Regions from separate parts of the Bacillus cereus group sp. N8 genome, predicted to be linked through region 1. Evidence: predicted binding sites of a transcription regulator. Region 1 holds the regulator's gene; each other region holds the start of a gene.

Region 1 (3,219 bases):
TCGTTGGCTCATCGAGAATTAATAAATTCGATTTTTGCATCATAAGTTTTGCGAGAGCTAATCGAGCTTTTTGTCCACCACTAAGAGAAGATACTGGCTTTAATACATCATCTCCTGTGAATAAGAAGTTACCTAGTATCGTGCGAATTTCTTTTTCAGGCTGCAATGGATATTCATCCCATAATTCATTTAAAACTCGCTTAGAAGATGTTAAGTTAGCTTGTTCTTGATCATAATAGCCAACAGATACATTGGATCCGAAAGAAACATCACCATTTAGTAGAGGTAACTTATTCACAAGTGATTTTAACAATGTGGATTTCCCGATTCCGTTCGGTCCAACTAAAGCAACACTATCCCCGCGAGTTAAGCGCATTGTTACATGTTCAATAATCGGATCCTCATCATAGCCGATAGTTGCATCCTTTACTTGTAAAACATCATTTCCGCTTTGTTTTTCAATATCGAAGTGGAAGGATGCTGACTTAGAATCACCTAATGGTCTTGTTAATAATTCCATTCGGTCTAATTGTTTACGACGGCTTTGCGCACGTTTTGTCGTAGATGCACGAGCTATATTTTTTTGAACGAAGTCCTCAAGCTTAGCAATTTCATCTTGTTGCTTTTCATAACGTTTCATTTCTTGCTCGTATAGCGCTGATTTTAAATCTAAATATTTACTGTAGTTACCAACAAATCGTCTGCTTTCTTTATTCGAAATTTCATATACTTGTGTAACGAGTTTATCTAAGAAATAACGGTCATGGGAAACGATTAGTATTGCGCCAGGATAGCCTTGTAAATATTGTTCAAGCCAAGTCAATGTTTCAATGTCCAAATGGTTTGTAGGCTCGTCTAAAATAAGTAAGTCTGGTTTAGTTAATAATAATTTACCAAGAGCTAATCGTGTTTTTTGCCCACCACTTAATGTGGAAATTGTCGTCTGGTGCATCTCAACTGGGAAGCCAAGACCACTTAAAATCGAACGGATATCCGCTTCGTACTGATAGCCACCTTGATCTTTATAATCTAATTGTAATTGGTCATAGTCAGCTAATAATTTCTCGTATATAGCCGCATTTGAAAAGTTTTCTTCTTTGCCCATCTCTTGCTCTAGCCTTCGAAGTTTTGTCTCCATTTGCTGTAAGTGTGTAAAGACGGTTAACATTTCATCCCAAATTGTTAAAGACGTTTCTAATCCGGTATTTTGAGCTAAATACCCCATTGAGACATCTTTCGGTTTTATAATTTCACCACCATCATGAGATAACTCACCAGCTATTATTTTTAATAATGTAGATTTTCCGGCTCCATTTCGTCCGACTAATGCGATACGATCTTTCGTTTGTACTTCCAATTTTATGTTTGCAAGAATCGTTTCTGCACCGTATAATTTCGAAAGCGCGTTTACTTGTAATAAAATCAATGTTTTCACCTCAAATAATTTCTTAACTTTGCCATGTTTATATTTCTCAATCATACTAAAAATAGTGTATAGTTTAAAATAAAGAGAGAATACTTCTTCTCTTTATTATACAAGGAAATTCATGAGTGCTAAACTTCTGTATTTGATTCAAGTATATGAATAAAGATAGGAAGAGAGGAGAGGTTATATGGATCAGCAAAAAATTCCACAGGCCACTGCCAAACGTTTGCCTCTATACTATCGATTTATCCAAAACTTATCTCTTTCTGGTAAGCAACGTGTTTCATCAGCCGAATTGAGTGAAGCGGTAAAAGTTGACTCCGCAACTATTCGAAGAGATTTTTCATATTTTGGAGCGTTAGGGAAAAAAGGATATGGATATAACGTAAATTATTTATTATCATTTTTCCGTGAAACACTCGACCAAGATGATATAACACGTGTAGCACTTATTGGAGTAGGTAATTTAGGGACCGCTTTCTTACATTATAATTTCACGAAAAACAATAATACAAAAATTGAAATGGCGTTTGACGTTAGTGAAGAGAAAGTTGGAACAGAAATCGGAGGCATTCCTGTATATCATTTGGATGAACTAGAAGAACGTTTATCAACTGATATACAAGTGGCAATATTAACAGTACCCGCTACAGTAGCACAATCTGTGGCAGATAGATTGGCAGAAACGAACGTGCATGGTATTTTAAATTTCACACCAGCACGCTTAAATGTGTCAGAGAATATAAGGATTCATCATATTGATTTAGCTGTAGAGTTACAAACACTTGTTTACTTTTTGAAGAATTATCCACAATAAAACGCAGAGGAAGCGACCTCTGCGTTTTATTATTGTTTTTTCTTTGTGAATTTAACTAAGATAAGGCGAAGTGCCAAATTAAAATCAATTGTTGCCATAACTGCAAATAGTATTGTCCACATATTCCAGATTGTATCTGTTACGTTTGTAATGGCGAAACGTGTAAAGATACATCCAAGAAGAAAGTACAATGCAGCCATGAACAATGGTGAGTTTCTCATACTAAAAATCCTCCGATAAAGCCTTGCATTTTTTCAGCTTCTTTAATCATTTCTTGAATTTGTTCATTGCTTACTAAAACTTGAGCAACTGCAACTAATGTATTCATTGCAACATGGGCTGCAATAGGGACGATAATACGCTTCGTTTTTACATATAAAAAGGCGAATACGAGCCCCATAGAAGTGTATACCAATAAGTGAGTAAAATCAAAATGAATCGCCGCGAATACAAGTGAACTAATGATAGCAGCAATAAAGAAGTTAAACTTCTTATAAAGTGTACCGAATAAAATTTTTCTAAATACGATTTCTTCCAAAATAGGTCCTATTATAGATATGACGATAAGGAACCAAGGTGTCGTTCTTGCGATGTCCATAAGTCTTTCTGTATTTTCAGAGCCAGGTGTAATCCCTAATAACCGCATTTCGATCATACCGGCAATACTTTGTGAAAATAGTGCTAAGAAAAATCCGATGAAAATCCATCCAACTGTAGCTGGAACAGTAGAGCGCATTTTATCTAAATGCCTGTCGCGAATGTCTGTTCTGAGTAACCAAAGTACAACGCATAATGCAATGAAAAAGCTAATGATAGCCCAATGACCAGTTATGAGCTGAATCTTTTCCTCTCTAGTAAATCCCCTATTATCGTATAGTCCAGTTTTCAGGAGAAGCGGTAACCCGGCAATGCCTGATAGCTGCATTAAAATGTATGTAACGATAACCCACCAATATTGTTTCTTCAAATGGTTTAA
Region 2 (3,219 bases), on a different contig from region 1:
AAATTAGATGGGACTAGTACGCTGTTTGCGATAAAAGCAATAATTCCAATTACAACAATCGCCATAAATGACGCTCTCCAGCCAAATTGTTGACCAATAAACGTGCCAATTGGCACACCTGTAATAGTCGCAACTGTTAATCCAGTAAACATAATCGCAATAGCACTAGCACGTTTATTCTCTGGTACAATCGCAGCTGCAATTGTAGATCCTATCGACATAAACACACCATGTGCAAACGCAGCTACAATCCTTGCAATAATTAATATAGTGAAGCTTGTTGCTACTGCTGCAATGCCATTACCAATAATGAAAATAACCATAATCCACATTAATAATGTCTTTCTCGACATACTAGCCGTTAACGCTGTTAAGACAGGAGCTCCTACCGCTGCCCCTAACGCATATAAAGAAACCGTTAAACCAGCTGTGGTAACCGAAACATTTAAATCTTTTGAAATGGAAGGTAATAAACCGACACTAATAAACTCGGTTGTCCCAATCCCAAACGCACTAATTGCTAGTGCTAATAAAGCAAACATACTTCTTCGGTCCGTCTGAACTTCCGAAGATGGTACTGTATATGAACTCAATTGAATTCCTCCTTATTACAAGAAATCCAATCATAATAGTATGATAAAAGGGCCCCTTTTACCTTCTAAAACATATATTTCATACTTACAAATGCTATTATGAATGGTTTCATTCTTTTTTTGAAGAACGCACTTTAAAGTACGATAGGCACTAAAAAGTAACATAGTCACTTTTAAGTACCGTACTACTCATTTGCCTCTTACATGTGCTATTATGAAACATATTTAACATAATAAAAAGTACGTACTTTAAAGTGCTATAGGTACTAAAAAGTAACATTTGTATTATTTAACTAACTTTACTCACAAAAGGAGGGTTTCATATGAAGAAATACAATATTCCTGTAGAGGCGACTTTAGAGGTTATCGGCGGAAAATGGAAGGTTGTTATCCTTTGTCATCTAACAAAAGGTACAAAAAGAACGAGTGAACTAAAACGTTTAATGCCTGGTATTACACAAAAAATGTTAACTCAGCAATTACGTGAATTAGAGGACGATGGAGTCATTCAAAGAAAAGTATATAATCAAGTCCCACCGAAAGTAGAATATTCCCTTACCGATTACGGTTGGTCTTTAGAATCAATTCTTGACTCTCTTTGTACTTGGGGCGAATGCCATCTTGAAAAAGAAGGTAATACATCGATGCTAATTGTAGAAGGTGAACAATAAAAAAAGGAAAAAATGAACATAAATTTGTCCGTTTTTTCCTTTTTTTCTTTATATATACGTACATTTCTAGCTTTAACAAAATAATTTATGCGCTTTCACGCCTTGTCAATACTACGTTATACACTCAATATCAAATAATTAGGAATCATTTTTATGTTAACATAGGTGTATATAGTATATAATATAGGATATATATTATATACACTTTCCGGTAACGGACCTTTTCCATTATGCGGACAAGCCATGTATCGGACAGTTCATAAATAATAGGTAAGACATTATGGTTTTAGATTTATGATTTCAGCTTACTTGCTATCATAAATTTAAAGGCATTTTATTGTGTTTTGTGAAACTTTGTATAAAGTTTCGTAAACGTTTACTATCTTACTTATAAAAAATAAGAGTATTGCTATCGTAAAGGAGAATTGGAGATGCCAGAAACTATGACTCAAACAAAGCCAGAACAAGAAACTGTACAAATTTCTGCTAGCCAAGGACAACTTGATGTACTTGATCAGTTGTTAAAACCTGAGGTACAAGAATCATTAACAACACTAGTGGAACAGCTTCCAAAATTAACTGAGCTTGTTAACATTTTAACTAAGTCTTATGACTTCGCTCAAACTGTTGCTACTGATGAAGTATTAAAAAGCGACACTGTTGGTGCAATTACAGAGCTTGTAGAACCTGTAAAAGATACAGTGAAAAGCATGGCTGCAACTGCAATCGAAGCGAAAGATCGTGCTGACGAAAGCAACGAAGTTATCGGCCTATTCGGTCTGTTAAAATTACTAAAAGATCCACAAGCACAAAAAATGTTCCGCTTTGTGAACGCATATCTTCAAATTAGTGCAGAACGTAACAATAAATAATTTAACTTATAACAACAATTAGTAAAGACGGGGGATATCATACTATGTCAAAACAAATTGTCATCTTAGGCGCTGGTTATGGCGGTCTTCTTGCCGCTTTAAACGTACGTAAATATTACAGCAAATCAGAAGCACAAGTTACAGTGATTAACCAATACCCAACACACCAAATCATCACTGAACTACACCGCCTTGCAGCTGGTAACGTTGCTGAGCAAGCAATTGCAATGCCACTTACAAAGCTTTTCAAAGGTAAAGATATCGACCTTAAAATTGCAACAGTTGAGTCATTCTCAGTTGATAGCAAAGAAATCAAACTAGCTGGCGGCACTACTCTATCTTACGATGCACTTGTAGTTGCTTTAGGAAGTAAAACTGCTTACTTCGGTATTCCAGGACTAGAAGAAAACAGCATGGTATTAAAATCTGCTGCTGATGCAAACAAAATTTACAAACACGTTGAAGACCGTATTCGTGAATACGCTAAAACGAAAAACGAAGCTGATGCTACAATCGTAATCGGTGGTGGCGGATTAACTGGTGTTGAGCTAGTTGGTGAGCTTGCTGACATTATGCCTAAACTTGCAAAAAGCCATGGCGTAAATCCAAAAGAAGTTAAACTTCTTCTTGTTGAAGCAGGTCCAAAAATCCTTCCAGTATTACCAGACCACTTAATCGAACGTGCAACTACTAGCCTAGAAGCACGCGGTGTTACATTCTTAACAGGTCTTCCTGTAACAAACGTTGCTGGCAATGAAATCGACTTAAAAGACGGTCAAAAACTTGTTGCTAACACATTCGTTTGGACAGGCGGCGTACAAGGTAACCCACTAATCGGTGAATCAGGTCTTGAAGTAAACCGTGGCCGTGCAACAGTTGATGCATACCTACAATCTACTTCTCACAAAGACGTATTCGTTGCTGGAGACAGCGCTGTTGTCTTTGCTGAAGACGGTCGTCCATACCCACCAACTGCACAGATCGCTTGGCAAATGGGTGAGTTAATTGGATACAACTTATACGCAGCACTAGAAGGCAAAGCATTCGAAGAGTTCGCACCTGTAAACTCTGGAACACTTGCTA
Region 3 (3,219 bases), on a different contig from region 1:
CTAAAAATTTCTGTTTAATGCCATAGAATGTTGTTTCTGGGTGCTCATAGAAGAGCCACATCCCTTTTGCCGCATCCATAGCTGAACCGCCACCAAGTGCGATAATTACATCAGGCTTAAAGCTTTTCATCATGTCCGCACCTTTAAATACAGTTTCATCTGATGGATCTGGCTCAACTTCAAAGAAAACTTCAACTTTCACATCATTTGCATGCTTACGTAAATAGTGCGTAACTGTATCTACATAACCGTGCTCAACCATCCCTGGATCCGTTACAATAAATGCGCGGGAAATGTTAGGCATGTTTGCTAAATATGCTGTCGCATGTTTTTCAAAATAAATTTTGGGTGGTAATTTGAACCACTGCATATTCTTTTTTCTATTTGCCAACCTTTTTATATTTAATAAATGAGTAGCTGTTACATTTTGAGAAACTGAGTTTTTCCCGTAGGAGCCACAACCAAGCGTAAGTGATGGAATAAATCCATTATATATATCACCAATTCCCCCTTGTGATGAAGGTGCATTTACAATGAGACGGCAGGCTTTCATACGTAACCCAAATTGTTTTTGTACTTCTTTATTTGTAGAATGGATAACCGCTGAATGCCCTAGGCCACCAAGGTCTAACATTTCTTCGCAATATGTAAATCCTTCTTCTAATGAATTTGCCTTTACACAAGCTAACACTGGGCTTAGCTTCTCACGAGATAGTGGATATGATGCCCCGATACCTTTAATTTCAGCTACAAGCATTTTTGTATGTTCAGGTACAGTAATTCCTACTAATTCAGCAATATACTGCGCAGATTTCCCAACAATATCACTATTTACTGCACATGTATTTTCATTAATAACAAGCTTTTCTAATTTTTTTCTCTCTTTTTCTGTTACAAAATAACAATTATTTGCAATCATTTCTGTTTTAACATCATCATAAATTTCCTTGTCTACAATGATAGCTTGTTCCGATGCACAAATCATACCGTTATCAAATGTTTTCGATAAAATTAAATCATTAACAGCGCGTTTTACATGTGCCGACTTCTCTATATAACATGGTACATTACCAGGGCCTACACCTAGCGCGGGTTTGCCAGTAGAATAAGCTGATTTCACCATACCAGCTCCTCCAGTCGCTAGAACGAGTGCAACACCTTCATGGTTCATTAATTGTTTCGTTGCTTCCACAGAAGGTCTTTCAATCCATTGAATACAGTGCTTTGGTGCACCGGCCTTCACTGCTGCATCATATACTGTTTTCGCCGCTGCAATGGAACAGTTTTGTGCAGAAGGATGAAATGCGAAAATAATTGGATTTCTCGTTTTTATCGCGATTAACGCTTTAAACATTGTTGTCGACGTTGGGTTAGTTACTGGCGTTACCCCAGCTACTACACCGACAGGTTCTGCAATTTCTATTACTTCTTCATGAGGATCTTCATGAATAATTCCTACCGTTTTATCTTTCTTTATACTATGCCAAATATATTCAGTGGCAAAAATATTTTTAATGCATTTATCTTCATATACACCACGGCCGGTTTCTTCAACAGCCAACTTCGCAAGTAGCATATGTTGATCGACACCCGCAAGCGCCATTTTATGAACAATGTTGTCAATTTGCTCTTGTGTAAAACTTTCTAATGCTTGTAAAGCTTGTTGACCGTTCTTCACTAACGTATCAATCATCTCTTTTACCTCTTGCATTTCATTTACAACTTTCTCTTTGACTACCATGTAAATTCCCTCCTATTCTGTTATCACGGTCTTTATAAGTCCGTATAGGTCATAATAAGTCCCGATTAGCGAAAAAAAATAGAGTTACCGTCCTACATGAATCCCATTGTTTGTGAAACATTTCACAAGTTTATTCGTGAATAACATTTCATGAATTCAATATACATGAAATCATTTCATTTGTGTATGTCTAATTTGTGAAACATTTCACAAATTAATATAATAAAATGCACTGCTCTATATTAGCAGTGCATTTTTACTATGCTAGTGCTTGTGCTAAATCTTCAATTAAATCTTCCCCATCTTCAATACCAACAGAGATTCGAATTAATGTATCTGTAATTCCTAATTCTTTACGGCGATCTGCTGGGATTGATGCATGTGTCATTTGAGACGGGATAGAAATTAAACTTTCTACTGCTCCTAAACTTTCAGCAAGTGTGAAGTACTGTAACTTCTCAAGTACTCCATTTAACGTTTCCTCACTATCTACATCAAATGAGATGATTGCACCAAATCCATTCGCCTGTTCTGTTGCTAATTCGTGATTTTGATGTGATTCAAGACCTGGATAATATACTTTATTTACTTTTGGATGGTTATTTAAAAACTCAGCAATTGCGCGTGAATTTATTTCATGCTCTTCCATACGAATTCCTAACGTTTTTAGACCGCGAAGTAGTAGGAAGCTATCTTGTGGTCCAAGAATACCTCCTGTTGAGTTTTGCACGAAATGAAGGTCTTCTGCTAGTTGTGGGCTATTTACAACGACTAGGCCTGCAACTACGTCACTATGACCTCCTAAATATTTCGTTGCACTATGAAGTACAATGTCTGCTCCTAAAGAGATTGGCGACTGCCAATATGGCGTCATGAATGTGTTATCAATAATTGTTAATAAGTCGTTTTCTTTAGCAAGAGTAGATATTTTCTTAATATCAGTAATTTTTAGTAATGGATTTGTTGGTGTTTCTACATAAATTGCTTTCGTATTTGGGCGAATTGCTTCTACAACTTCCTCTAGGTTTGTTGTATCTACAAATGTATGCTCAATACCGAAGCGGTTTAATACTTTCGTAATAACACGGTACGTTCCGCCATAAACATCATCTGTTAAAATGACATGATCACCTTTTGAGAACAACATAATTGTCGCTGTAATAGCAGCCATTCCTGAGCCAAATGCAAATCCAGCATGACCATTTTCTAATACAGCAATCATTTCTTCTAAAGCTGCACGTGTCGGGTTGCCTGTACGTGAATATTCATATCCTTGATGCTTACCAACTGCTTCTTGTTTGTACGTACTTGTTTGATAGATCGGTACGTTTACAGATCCAGTTGAAGGTTCTCCTATGCGAATACCATGAATTAACTTTGTCTTTGCTCTCATTTTTTATTCCCATCCTTTGTATATGTCTTTGCTTAAATAGCGCTCACTACTATCAGGAAAAATCGTTACAATATTTGTACCTGGT
Region 4 (3,219 bases), on a different contig from region 1:
AGCGCGAAGAATTAAAAATTGATTCTTTATTATCTGTACCCCATGCGTTGACGAAAGAAGTTGCTCAAAGTATTGGATATGAATGTTTTGTTAATCCTATTGTGGCTCATTTACGCTTAGCACAAAGTAAATGGAAAATTAGTCGTCATTGTGCAATTGACGTTATTACGCCGAATAAATTTCGTCCACTCGAGCATGCTGCATATGGCACGGATCTTTCTCAATCTGAAAAAAGAATGATAGGTGATCATATAGAAGCTGTAGCAGAGCGAATAGTAGGCAGCGATGAGCGCGGAGGATATTATGATGGGAATAGGAAAAGAGAGAGTGTCTATCATACTTTAAATTTTGAAGGATTTTCTCAAGGATGGGGCGTTACATCTAATTTGTATAAAGGAGAGCAATTATCGGTAATTATTCCTGTACAAGATGAAGAGAAAACAATTGGGAACGTTATAGAAGAGCTTCGTAAAATTGAACCTTTTGAAATCATCGTTGTTGTAAATGGTTCATCCGATAAAACGGCAACAATTGCAAAAGACAAGGGAGCAACAACAATTGTATATAAAGAAGCACTTGGAAACGATGTGGGGCGTTCGCTTGGAACTTATTTTGCAAAAGGAGAAATTGTGTTATTTATAGACGGCGATTTTGTTATTCCTGCTAGTGAGCTATATCCCTTTGCAAAAGCAATTGCAGATGGAACAGATGTCGCATTAAATGATTTAAATCATTATTTAGATTTGAGAGTACCACTGCATTTTGTAACTGCATTTAAATATGCATTAAATGTAGCTTGTAATCGAAAAGATTTAGGTGTAGGCTCTCTTATTGCTGTACCTAATGCGTTTAGCAGGTCGTGTTTGAAATCAATTGGATATAGATCTTTACTGTCACCTTGCGTAGCGCAAGTGAAAGCTATTCTTTCAGGATTCGAAATCGCATGTGTAAGTCGTGTTGAGGTCGATAAGATGAACCGTATTCGCCTTAGTGAACATTTTGCAAAAATAGGTCATCCTCCAGCTGTCTTGCGAATTATAGGTGATCATATAGAAGGGGTAGAGCAATTAATCGCATTAAAGGGCGGTCGTGGTGGATTCTATGATGGAAATAGAAAAAGAGATGTTTTATAGGTAACAAAAAAAAGTGTACAACATATGTACACTTTTTTGTTCCGTTATAAAAACTATAACAGATTAGGAGATAAGAGTATTACAGCTCTACAATGGGTATCGTTTTTATATTACAAAATAGGACTCGTATATAAGGATACCAAAAAAATACAATTAAAGAAAGGGTTAATTCTAAAGAGTTTTGTATGAGGTTAACACTATGTATGTAGTGGTTTGCTCAACATTTCACAAACATGTCACAACTATTTCGTCCACTTTCGAAAAAAAGTAGTATTCTAAGTGTGTAAGCTGTTATATAAAAAAACGTAGTCCTGTACTAATCAAAAATGGAGGAGATTAGGATGACTCAAGTATTAGAAAATGTAAAAAACGCGTGGGAAAACTTTAAAGGTGAAAAATGGAAAGCAGAGATTGATGTTCGCGATTTCATTTTAAATAATGTAAACGTTTACGAGGGAGAAGACTCTTTCTTAGCGGAAGCAACTGAAGAAACGAAAAAACTTTGGGATCAAGTAATGGATTTAACAACAAAGGAACGTGAAAACGGTGGCGTTCTTGATATGGATACAAAAATTGTTTCTTCTATTACATCACATGAACCAGGATATTTAAATAAAGATATTGAAAAAGTGGTCGGTTTCCAAACTGATAAACCATTTAAACGTTCTTTGCAACCATATGGTGGTATTCGTATGGCGGAACAAGCTTGTGAAGCGTATGGATATGAAATGGATAAAGAACTTAGCAGTATTTTCAGAGACTGGCGTAAAACTCATAATCAAGGTGTATTTGATGCATACACACCAGAAATGAAAGCGGCTCGTAAATCAGGTGTTATTACTGGTCTTCCAGATGCATATGGACGTGGACGTATTATCGGTGACTATCGCCGCGTAGCATTGTACGGTATAGATCGTTTAATTGAAGCGAAAAAAGCTGATTTTAATTTAACTGGCGGTGTAATGAGCGAAGAGACAATGCGTTTACGCGAAGAATTATCTGAGCAAATGCGTGCACTTCAAGAGTTAAAACAGATGGCTGCTTCTCATGGATTCGATATTTCTAAGCCAGCTACAAATGCACAAGAGGCTTTCCAATGGTTATACTTTGCTTACCTTGCAGCAATTAAAGAGCAAAACGGGGCAGCAATGAGTCTTGGACGTACATCTACATTCTTAGATGTTTACATTGAAAGAGATTTAGCAAATGGTACTTTAACAGAAGAAGCAGCACAAGAAATTGTGGACCATTTCATTATGAAATTACGTCTTGTGAAATTTGCAAGAACACCTGATTACAATGAACTATTCTCTGGTGATCCAACTTGGGTAACTGAATCTATCGGTGGTATGGCGTTAGACGGTCGTCCGTTAGTAACAAAAAACTCATTCCGATTCTTGCATACATTAGATAATTTAGGACCAGCTCCAGAACCAAACTTAACAGTTCTTTGGTCCAAACAGTTACCGCAAAACTTTAAAAACTACTGTGCGAAAATGTCTATTAAAACATCAGCAATTCAATATGAAAATGATGACATTATGCGTCCTGATTACGGCGATGACTACGGTATTGCTTGTTGTGTATCTGCAATGAGAATTGGTAAACAAATGCAGTTCTTCGGAGCACGTGCAAACTTAGCGAAAGCATTACTATATGCGGTTAACGGTGGTAAAGATGAAAAGTCAAAAGCACAAGTTGGTCCTGAATACGCACCAATTACTTCTGAAGTATTAGATTATGAAGAAGTTATGCATAAATTCGATATGACAATGGAATGGTTAGCTGGTCTATATTTAAATACATTAAATGTAATTCACTATATGCACGATAAATATAGCTATGAACGTATTGAAATGGCACTTCATGATACAAATGTTCTTCGTACAATGGCAACAGGTATCGCAGGATTGTCTGTAGTAGCAGACTCTTTAAGTGCAATTAAATACGCAAAAGTAAAACCAATTCGTGATGAAAATGGTATTGCAGTTGATTTCGAAATTGAGGGAGATTTCCCTAAATACGGTAACAATGATGATCGTGTAGATGAAATCGCAGTAAATCTTGTGAAAACATTTATGAACAA

What was found. Region 1 encodes Rex, which represses fermentation and respiration genes when NADH is low (regulators of the CRP and FNR family bind a similar motif). Its sites were predicted from a motif close to TTGTGAAATATTTCACAA; they were not measured.
Positions count from the first base shown of each region.
Region 2: JDS80_RS17495 (DUF1641 domain-containing protein) is a predicted target of Rex. The motif match lies at 1,609-1,626, and genes of this name have one in related genera.
Region 3: adhE (bifunctional acetaldehyde-CoA/alcohol dehydrogenase) is a predicted target of Rex. The motif match lies at 1,937-1,954, and genes of this name have one in related genera.
Region 4: pflB (formate C-acetyltransferase) is a predicted target of Rex. The motif match lies at 1,347-1,364, and genes of this name have one in related genera.

Region 1 is NZ_JAEHBK010000057.1:3,816-7,034, forward strand. It holds gene JDS80_RS28980 (ABC-F family ATP-binding cassette domain-containing protein) at 1-1,426, opposite strand, end outside; gene JDS80_RS28985 (redox-sensing transcriptional repressor Rex) at 1,614-2,243, shown strand; gene JDS80_RS28990 (YdiK family protein) at 2,273-2,464, opposite strand; gene JDS80_RS28995 (CPBP family intramembrane glutamic endopeptidase) at 2,461-3,210, opposite strand.
Region 2 is NZ_JAEHBK010000011.1:121,431-124,649, reverse strand. It holds gene JDS80_RS17505 (MFS transporter) at 1-542, opposite strand, end outside; gene JDS80_RS17500 (winged helix-turn-helix transcriptional regulator) at 917-1,264, shown strand; gene JDS80_RS17495 (DUF1641 domain-containing protein) at 1,696-2,136, shown strand; gene JDS80_RS17490 (NAD(P)/FAD-dependent oxidoreductase) at 2,181-3,219, shown strand, end outside.
Region 3 is NZ_JAEHBK010000001.1:148,777-151,995, reverse strand. It holds gene adhE (bifunctional acetaldehyde-CoA/alcohol dehydrogenase) at 1-1,741, opposite strand, end outside; gene JDS80_RS00750 (bifunctional cystathionine gamma-lyase/homocysteine desulfhydrase) at 2,001-3,134, opposite strand; gene JDS80_RS00745 (O-acetylserine dependent cystathionine beta-synthase) at 3,138-3,219, opposite strand, start outside.
Region 4 is NZ_JAEHBK010000007.1:26,691-29,909, reverse strand. It holds gene JDS80_RS12995 (glycosyltransferase) at 1-1,133, shown strand, start outside; partial or broken gene JDS80_RS12990 (hypothetical protein) at 1,102-1,322, shown strand; gene pflB (formate C-acetyltransferase) at 1,475-3,219, shown strand, end outside.